DNA from 4 places in the Mammaliicoccus lentus genome. Region 1 is predicted to be linked to each of the others. Evidence: riboswitches for the same ligand, from Rfam matches in the RefSeq annotation. Region 1 holds a riboswitch; each other region holds the start of a gene.

Region 1 (2,201 bases):
GACACATAGTATTATCAATGATTTAATCACTAAATTCCACGTACAAATAAATATACTGTTTGCATCAATGTCAGACATTCAAGGTACACCAGTAGGTTATTTAACACTACGTCTGAATGGAGAACAAGAAGCAATTCAAAATAGTTTTCAGTATTTAACAGATTTAAATATTGAATATGAGGAGGTTGAAGCATAATGTTTGGATCATCTTTAGATTCATCTCAACTATATGACGCTATATACCAAACGCTATACATGGTTACTGTTTCTTTAGTAATCGGTGCATTAATTGGTATTCCTTTAGGTATTTTACTTGTTATAACTAGAAAGAATGGTATTTGGCCAAATGCTTTTATATATCATGTGCTAAATCCAGTTATTAATATATTCCGTTCGGTGCCGTTTATTATTTTACTTATTGCTATTGTACCTTTTACTAAAATGATTGTGGGTACATCTATTGGAACTTCTGCAGCAATAGTACCTTTAACAGTCTATGTTGCGCCTTATATTGCAAGATTAGTAGAGAACTCACTGTTAGAAGTGAATTCAGGCGTCATAGAAGCGGCACATTCTATGGGAGCATCACCGTTTCAAATTATTCGACATTTCTTATTACCTGAAGCACTGGGGTCTTTAATTCTAGCATTAACAACATCTATTATCGGTTTAATTGGTGCTACAGCGATGGCCGGTGCAGTAGGTGGAGGCGGTATTGGTGACTTAGCTTTAGCTTATGGTTATCAACGTTTTGATACAATTGTTATTGTCATTACGGTCGTTATTCTAGTCATTATGGTACAACTTATCCAATCTTTAGGTAATGTATTGTCTAAAATTGTAAGAAGAAGTTAAAAAAAGTATTGACTTAGAGTAATATGATAGGTATTATCAGAATTAATCAAATAAAAATTATCAAGAGAGATTGAGGGATATGGCCCGATGAAATCTCAGCAGCGGACTCTATAAAGAGAACTGTGCTAAATCCATCAAGTTTTAAACTTGGCAGATAAAGTTAATCCCTTTTGAGCTAAGCTTAAAAGGGATTTTTATTTATATACATAAGAAAAGGAGCGAATAAAATGAAAAAAGTATTAACATTATTAATGACATTAGTTTTACTATTAGCAGCATGTGGTGATAAAAAAGATGATAAAAAGGTAACAGTGGGTATCGCTTCAAATGATACTGCTGTATGGGATAAAGTAGCAGAATTAGCTAAAAAAGAAGATATTAATGTAGAGGTTAAACAATTTTCGGATTATAACGTTCCCAATAAAGCATTGTCAGACGGTGATATTGATTTAAACTCATTCCAACATTTTGCATTTTTAGATCAATTCCAAAGAGCAAATAAAGGAACAGAAATCACACCAATTAGAACAACTGTGTTCGCTCCACTGGGTATTTATTCTAATCAAATAAAAGATATTAAAAATTTAAAAGACGGTGCTAAAGTTGTTATACCAAACGACGTTTCTAATCAAGCTAGAGCTTTAAAATTATTAGAAAAAGCAGGGTATATTAAATTGAAGAAAGACTTTGGATTAGATGGTGGTCCTAAAGATATAGTTGAAAATAAAAAGAATTTAAATATTAAAGCAGTCGATGCTCAACAAACAGCTAGAGCGTTAGATGAAGTAGATATCGCTGTTATAAATAATGGTGTTGCATCTAAAGCAGGATTAAATCCTAAGAAAGACCCTATCTATTCAGAAAACCCAGATGCAAATGCTGCTAAACCATATATCAACTTTATAGCTGCAAATACAAAAGATAAAGATAATAAAACTTTAAAAAGAGTTGCTGAGCTATACCATTCAGAAGAAGCGAAAGAAGCTCTGAAAGAAGACACTAAAGACGGAGAAATTGTAGTTGATTTAAAACAAGAAGAAATTAAAGAAATACAGGATTCATTAAAATAAAAAAGATTCGGCTCCCCCAAGCCGAATCTTTTTTTTGTTATTTTTTTAGAGAATTTAAATATAGTTGACCTTTTTCATGGTCATATTTATTTTCCCATTTTGAAATAACGACTGTAGAGAGTGCGTTTCCTACTACGTTAACACACGTTCTCATCATATCTAATAATCTATCGATACCAATGATTAATGCTAAACCTTCTGGATTTAATCCCATCGATCCTAGAGTGGTAATTAATACAACAATAGAAGTACCAGGAACAGCAGCCATACCTTTAG
Region 2 (2,201 bases), 1.1 Mb from region 1:
CATGGTCCGGAATGTAAAGTTCAATCTATTTTAAACTCTGCGGAGGATGAAATGACGAAATCTTTAAAATCGAAGACGTTAAAAGATTTAATGTAAATTAAATCTTTTTTTAACAGCTAACTATAGATATTAAGACTCTTTAATATATGTGAAAAAGGTGGTATAAATATGTTTGATTGTATAGTAGTAGGTGGAGGTCCAGCTGGATTAGCGAGTGCTTTAACTTTAGGAAGAGCTTTAAAAACAACATTGGTAATAGATAATGATAATGCGAGAAATAAAGTGACACAGACTTCACATGCGTTTTTAACACAAGATGGTGTAACACCAGAAGAATTAAGGGAAAAAGCACAATCGGATGTTGATAAATATGAAGATGTAACGCGCGTGCAAGATACAGTTGAAAAGATTGCTAAAGAAGACAATACTTTCATAGTGAAAACGAAAAATGAAACGTACAAAGCTAAGAAAGTTATGTTATGTACTGGATTAAGAGAGACATTACCTAATATAAAAGGTGTGAAAGAAATTTACGGAAAATCTGCATTTTACTGTCCTTGGTGTGACGGTTATGAATTAAGAAATAAATCATTACTCGTAGATGTATCTCCAGAACTAGTGATGCATATGGCTAAATTAGTTAGCAATTGGACTAATGATTTAGTTATAAGTTCACAAGACTTTTCAGAATTAACCGAAGATGATAAATCATTTTTAAAAAAGAAAAATATAAAGCTTGTTCAAGGTAAAGTATCGGAATTTAAACATGAAGATGGAATGATAAATGAAGTGATATATGAAGATGGTACTAGAATTTCTAGGAATGGTGCGATTATATCAGTTGAATGGGATACAAAATTTTCATTTTTAGAAGAACTTCAAATTGAAAGAGATGAAAATGGAGGTATTAAAAAAGATGATTTTGGAGAAACTTCTATTCCAGGGTTATTTGTAGCTGGTGAAACAAATGGTGCAATGCCTTCACAACTTATCGATTCTGCTGCAAGTGGTAATCATATTGCTAAATTAGTAGCAATGCAAATTATATTAGAAGCAGAAGGTGAAACATTAAAAGGTTAGCCTGAGTATCTTCAAATATTTATTTAATCCTTTGTAAATAAAAAATCCTCGCTAACGTATAAAGATTTCTGCTTATACGCTAGCGGGGTTTTTAATTATTTTTTAGTAATCGTAATATGAATATCGAACTCATTGAATTGTGATTTATGCTTATAGCGTTCAGGATTTTGTTCATTCTCTAAATCCACCAGTTCACCAATCAAAGCATTTTTTTTATTTGTTTTATACATAGATCCTGAAAAACTTTGTGGTGGGTTTTGTTTTAACTCCACTAATTCTGATAAAATGTCGTCTCTTGTTCTCATAATATTGCCTCCTAAATGTTTTAGTAACAATAAAACAGCTCATCTTAAGATTAAGAAGAGCTGTTTAGAGAATCTTCTTATCTTTCAAGTTGATACTTGTTGGATTTAGCACAGTACTTACGCCTGTTGCTGAGGTTTCATCGGGCCAATTCCCTCCGCCTACTCTTAATAAGACTTACGAGCTATTTTATTGTTTCTATTAATATAACTGATAATTCAATAATTGTCTAATAAAATAAATAAATGTTTAAAATATTAAGAAACTGTGAATATATAAATAGTAATCAACTTGAGGAGGTATAATTATGAAATTTAAATGGATGTCATTACTTTTAGCTTCAGGTCTAGTATTATCTGCTTGCGGAAATGATAATGATGACGACGATATGAAAGACGATCAAAAAGATCAAAAATCAGAACAAACTGAAAAAGAAAATGACAGTCAAGATAATGACAATAAAGATGATTCTACAATGTCAGATAATAAATCTGATAATAAAGCAACTGAAAAAACTGTAAAATGGAATGATGTGAAAGTATCACCTGAAGAAGCAGTTAAAACAGCTCAAAAAGAAGAAAAAGGTGGTTTGAAAGACATATCATTCGAAAAAGAAACTGGTGAGTGGAGTTATAAAGTTGAATTATTAGATGGACAAGATGAAAATAAAGTCTTGATTAATGCGGAAGATAATTCTGTTACTAACGTTGAAAACGAAAAAGAAGATGACGACGACAATGACAAAACATTTAAGTTATCTGATGCAGCTAAATTCGAAGATGCTTTAAAAGTAGCTCAAGATAAAGCATCAGGAGATT
Region 3 (2,201 bases), 130 kb from region 1:
GCACCGCTTATCAATGCTTTATCTCCCATTGTACTTGCTGCAGCTTGGCAAAATTCTTTCGTATGACCAACTAAATTAGATGGTCCGATTTTAATATGTGGATGTATAGTAGGTATGATATGACTTACATTCCCCGTATCTGTTGATCCAAAACCAAAATCATCTTCTATAACATCTTCTCCTAAAGATTCTGCATGTTTTCTAAACAATTCATCTAAAGGTTTATTAATAACAAATTCATTTACACCGTTTTGTATTGGTCTTACTTCTGACTTACAACCAGTTTGCAATGCAGCTCCTTCAGCGATTTTTCGAACTCTATCAGTCAGTTCATCTAAATGTTTACGTGAGGTTGCTCTAGTATAAAATCTTGCATGTGTAAAATCAGGAATAATATTTGCCGCTTCACCTCCATTTAATATTACACCGTGCACTTTATCTGTTTTCTTAATTTGTTGTCTCAACATACTTACACCGTTAAAGAAGGACAACATAGCGTCTAAAGCATTAATCGCTTCAAAAGCATTCTCAGACGCGTGAGCACTCCTTCCATAAAACTTTACATCGAATACATCTACTGCTAATGATGGCACTGTGACATACGTCTCATGGCCAGGGTGTACCATAAGTGCAATGTCTAAATCGTCTATAATACCCGCTTTAACATAACTAGCTTTAGCGCTACCATTAACCCCGCCTTCTTCTGCTGGACAACCAAGCACGACTATTTTACCGCCCACTTGGTCAATAACTTTTGATAAACTAATACCTGCTAAAACGCTCGAAGTACCGATTATATTGTGTCCACATGCATGCCCTAAGCCTGGCAATGCATCATATTCCGCTAAAAAACATATCGTTGGACCTTCTATTTTCGTGTCATATGTAGCTATAAATCCAGTCGGATGCTTTGCTATATTTTTCTCTATCTTAAAATGATGATTTTTCAGTTGATCACTTAACAATCTTGAAGCAAAAACTTCTTCATTACCTAGTTCTGGACGTTCGTGTATTTGATGGCTCATAGACAAATATAAGTGTTTATTTTGTTCAATATAATTTAAAATATTTTGCGATAAATTGCTCATTCACTATACAACCTTTCCAATATAAAAGCGCACTCCTTAGTTAGGAAATGCGCCAATCGAAATTTTATCTCTCAGTTGAACACTGCAGGATTTGGCACCTTTCCATGTAGGGAGGTTGCTGGACGTCAAAGGGCCTTTCCCTCAGTCACTCTTGATAATACGTATGAAATTGTTTTAATTCTAACTTTAACACTCGGATATGTCAATGTTTTGCGAGCGCATCATTTGAGTTTAAGTACCATTTTTCAGCCTTTTTCTCAAATTCTTTAATCATACTATCTTTACCTTGATAATACTCTACACTATCCGCTGGAAAATCTATAGATAAGTCATGTTTAAGGCGACTATATCGTTCTCTCTCGCCGTTAAATGTTCTCAAATAATCTCTAAAAGAAATAAGTCTCAATATGTGTGGGCTGTCTTCATCATAGATATGTAAATGATGAGAGACATCACCGTTATGATTATATTTTTTAAAATAACGATTTCCAATAACGCCTCGTTCTCCTTTAGACTCGTAACCTAGTGCAGATAATTCCTTTGTATAATCATCTATCGTTTCACTATCTTTTACCACCATTAAAATATCAATGATAGGTTTAGCTGATAACCCTGGGATAGCTGTAGATCCAATGTGTTCTATATTTATGCTATGTTCTTTTAATAACGATTGTAAATATTTCTTTTCTTCTAAAAAAAGATGTTGCCATATACTATCGTATGGGACGACTCTTAATCTCTCCATACACATCACTCCATTTTCAGAATAATTTATTTTATTATCTTATAAAGTAACACATAAAGAAAGTAATTGAAATCTGAATTTATTGTTTTTTCAAAATTTACTTGATATAATGATGCCGAAATCAAAGGAGGAATCTTCATGACAAAGATGAATGTAGAAAGTTTTAATTTAGATCACACTAAAGTAGATGCACCATTTGTAAGACTTGCGGGAATTAAAGAAGGTTTAAATGGAGATGTTATTCACAAATATGATATTCGTTTTAAACAACCAAATAAAGAACATATGGAAATGCCCGCTTTACACTCTTTAGAACATTTAATGGCTGAAAACATTAGAAACCATACTGATAATGTTGTAGATGTAAG
Region 4 (2,201 bases), 1.3 Mb from region 1:
AAATGATAGGTGAATAGCAATACAACAAACTCCACGGTACAGTAGTATCATGGAGTTTTTTAGCATAATCTCATTGAGAAGTAAAAATATAATATTATTCATTTGTAGAAGGTGAAGGCCATGGCGATGATTAAAAAAGTAATAATCGTAGAAGGTATTTCAGATAAGAAGCGAGTGAAAGAAGTATTAAATGAACCCGTTCACGTAATTTGCACACACGGTACAATGGGTGTCGAAAAAATGGACGAACTTTTAGATGAAATTTATGGTAAACAAGTGTATATATTAGTCGATCAAGATAAAGAAGGTAAACGCATAAGAAAATGGTTCAAAAAATATGTGAGTGAAAGTCATCATATTTATATAGATTCAACTTTTACTGAGGTAGCACGTTGCCCAAGACAATATTTAGCGAATGTGTTAAACTATCATGGATTTGAAGTTAATCACGACTTTGTATTGAAAGGGAAGTATCGTTATCATGAAACGCACAGAAATATCGAACGATGTATACAAGCTTTTTAATGAAGATATACATTTGTTATTCGGTTATACACCAACATGTGGAACGTGTAAAATCTCAGAACGCATGCTAGATATTGCCAACGAAATGACAAAACTACCTATAAACAAATGTGACTTAAACTTTTATCCGGAATTTTGTGAAGAATATGAAATACAATCCGTACCAGTTCTATTTATAATGAAACAAGAAAAAGTTATAAAAAGAATTTATGCATTTCAGTCAGTTCCGTATATAGTTGAGAATATTCAAAAAGTTATTGACGATAAAAACTTATCGTGATAGTATGAATTTAATTAAATACGTAATAGCTCTTATCAAGAGTGGTGGAGGGATGTGCCCTTAGAAGCCCGGCAACCGTCATATAAATATGAAATGGTGCCAATTCACAGAAAGTGTAAACTTTTGGAGATGAGAGAAAGACAATTAATAACGCCTTTCTCTAATCATTAGAGTGAGGCGTTTTTAATTTAAGGATTAGGAGGCAACAGATTTGATCGAGTTAAATAAGGTCGTAAAGACTTTCAAGACAAAAAAAGGTGACATAAAAGCTGTTGACCATGTTGACTTAAATATAGAAAAAGGAAGTATATATGGCGTAATCGGTTTTTCAGGAGCTGGAAAGAGTACCTTGATTCGAATGTTTAACGGGTTAGAAACCCCTACTGAAGGTGAAGTTATAGTAGATGGTGCGAATATAGGTAAATTGTCAAAACAAGAACTTCGAAAAAAACGACAAAAAGTAAGTATGATATTCCAGCATTTTAACTTACTTTGGTCTAGAACAGTTAAAGACAACATTGCTTTTCCGTTAGAGATCGCAGGTGTCTCTAAAAGCGAGATTAATAAAAAGACAGAAGCGTTAATCAAAAGAGTAGGATTAGAAGGTCGTGAAAATGCTTATCCATCTCAATTATCTGGTGGGCAAAAGCAAAGAGTAGGAATCGCGAGAGCTTTAGCAAATGATCCACACGTATTATTATGTGATGAAGCTACGAGTGCCCTTGACCCTCAAACAACAGATGAAATACTAGATTTATTGATAGACATCAATAAAGAGCTGGATTTAACAATTATACTTATCACACATGAAATGCACGTTATAAGAAAGATTTGTGATCATGTTGCAGTAATGGAAAATGGTAAGTTTGTCGAAGAAGGAGAAGTCATCAATGTATTCAATAATCCTCAAACACATGTAACGCAAAGATTTGTTAAGGATGATTTGAAAGCAGACGATTTAGAAAGAACGTTGCAAGACTTCAAGAAAGAACAGCCTGAAGGTGAAATATGGAAGCTGAACTTTGTAGGTGGAACTAGTTCAGAACCTGTGTTAGCCAAAGTGATTAAAGAATATAACGTAAATATTAATGTCATTGAAGGCGACGTTAAACTCACTCAAAACGGTACTTTTGGGCATATGATTGTACATCTGCCTGATGGAAACTATTCTAAAGACCAGATTAAACAAGAATTAAATAATCTTGGTGTGAAAGTTGAGGTGGGTATTAATGAATAAGTCATTTGGTGAAATAATCACTGAAATGGTAACAATGCCTAACGTGAGATGGGACGCTGTATGGGAAGCGTTATACGAGACCTTATACATGACCGTCATTTCAACAGTTTTTACACTAGTGTTTGGCTTAATACTAGGAACGTTATTGTTCTTAACATC

Evidence for each region. A riboswitch is a leader RNA that binds a small molecule or an ion and turns the genes downstream of it on or off. The one in region 1 is predicted to bind S-adenosylmethionine.
Region 2: another riboswitch for S-adenosylmethionine. It lies ahead of ACNMOQ_RS11765 (hypothetical protein); the one in region 1 lies ahead of gmpC (dipeptide ABC transporter glycylmethionine-binding lipoprotein).
Region 3: another riboswitch for S-adenosylmethionine. It lies ahead of ACNMOQ_RS03785 (M20 family metallopeptidase); the one in region 1 lies ahead of gmpC (dipeptide ABC transporter glycylmethionine-binding lipoprotein).
Region 4: another riboswitch for S-adenosylmethionine. It lies ahead of ACNMOQ_RS10625 (methionine ABC transporter ATP-binding protein); the one in region 1 lies ahead of gmpC (dipeptide ABC transporter glycylmethionine-binding lipoprotein).

Annotation. Positions count from the first base shown of each region.
Region 1 covers NZ_OX344834.1:659,583-661,783, forward strand. Annotated here, with positions in the region: gene ACNMOQ_RS03050 (methionine ABC transporter ATP-binding protein) at 1-196, shown strand, start outside; gene ACNMOQ_RS03055 (methionine ABC transporter permease) at 196-855, shown strand; SAM riboswitch class I at 910-1,016, shown strand; gene gmpC (dipeptide ABC transporter glycylmethionine-binding lipoprotein) at 1,083-1,925, shown strand; gene ACNMOQ_RS03065 (cation:dicarboxylate symporter family transporter) at 1,963-2,201, opposite strand, start outside.
Region 2 covers NZ_OX344834.1:2,365,752-2,367,952, reverse strand. Annotated here, with positions in the region: gene ACNMOQ_RS11775 (RrF2 family transcriptional regulator) at 1-96, shown strand, start outside; gene ACNMOQ_RS11770 (NAD(P)/FAD-dependent oxidoreductase) at 169-1,080, shown strand; gene ACNMOQ_RS11765 (hypothetical protein) at 1,176-1,385, opposite strand; SAM riboswitch class I at 1,460-1,560, opposite strand; gene ACNMOQ_RS11760 (PepSY domain-containing protein) at 1,691-2,201, shown strand, end outside.
Region 3 covers NZ_OX344834.1:790,222-792,422, reverse strand. Annotated here, with positions in the region: gene ACNMOQ_RS03785 (M20 family metallopeptidase) at 1-1,088, opposite strand, end outside; SAM riboswitch class I at 1,150-1,249, opposite strand; gene ACNMOQ_RS03780 (GrpB family protein) at 1,291-1,833, opposite strand; gene ACNMOQ_RS03775 (S-ribosylhomocysteine lyase) at 1,972-2,201, shown strand, end outside.
Region 4 covers NZ_OX344834.1:2,150,011-2,152,211, reverse strand. Annotated here, with positions in the region: gene gcvH (glycine cleavage system protein GcvH) at 1-17, shown strand, start outside; gene ACNMOQ_RS10635 (toprim domain-containing protein) at 121-525, shown strand; gene ACNMOQ_RS10630 (thioredoxin family protein) at 482-805, shown strand; SAM riboswitch class I at 835-941, shown strand; gene ACNMOQ_RS10625 (methionine ABC transporter ATP-binding protein) at 1,017-2,042, shown strand; gene ACNMOQ_RS10620 (methionine ABC transporter permease) at 2,035-2,201, shown strand, end outside.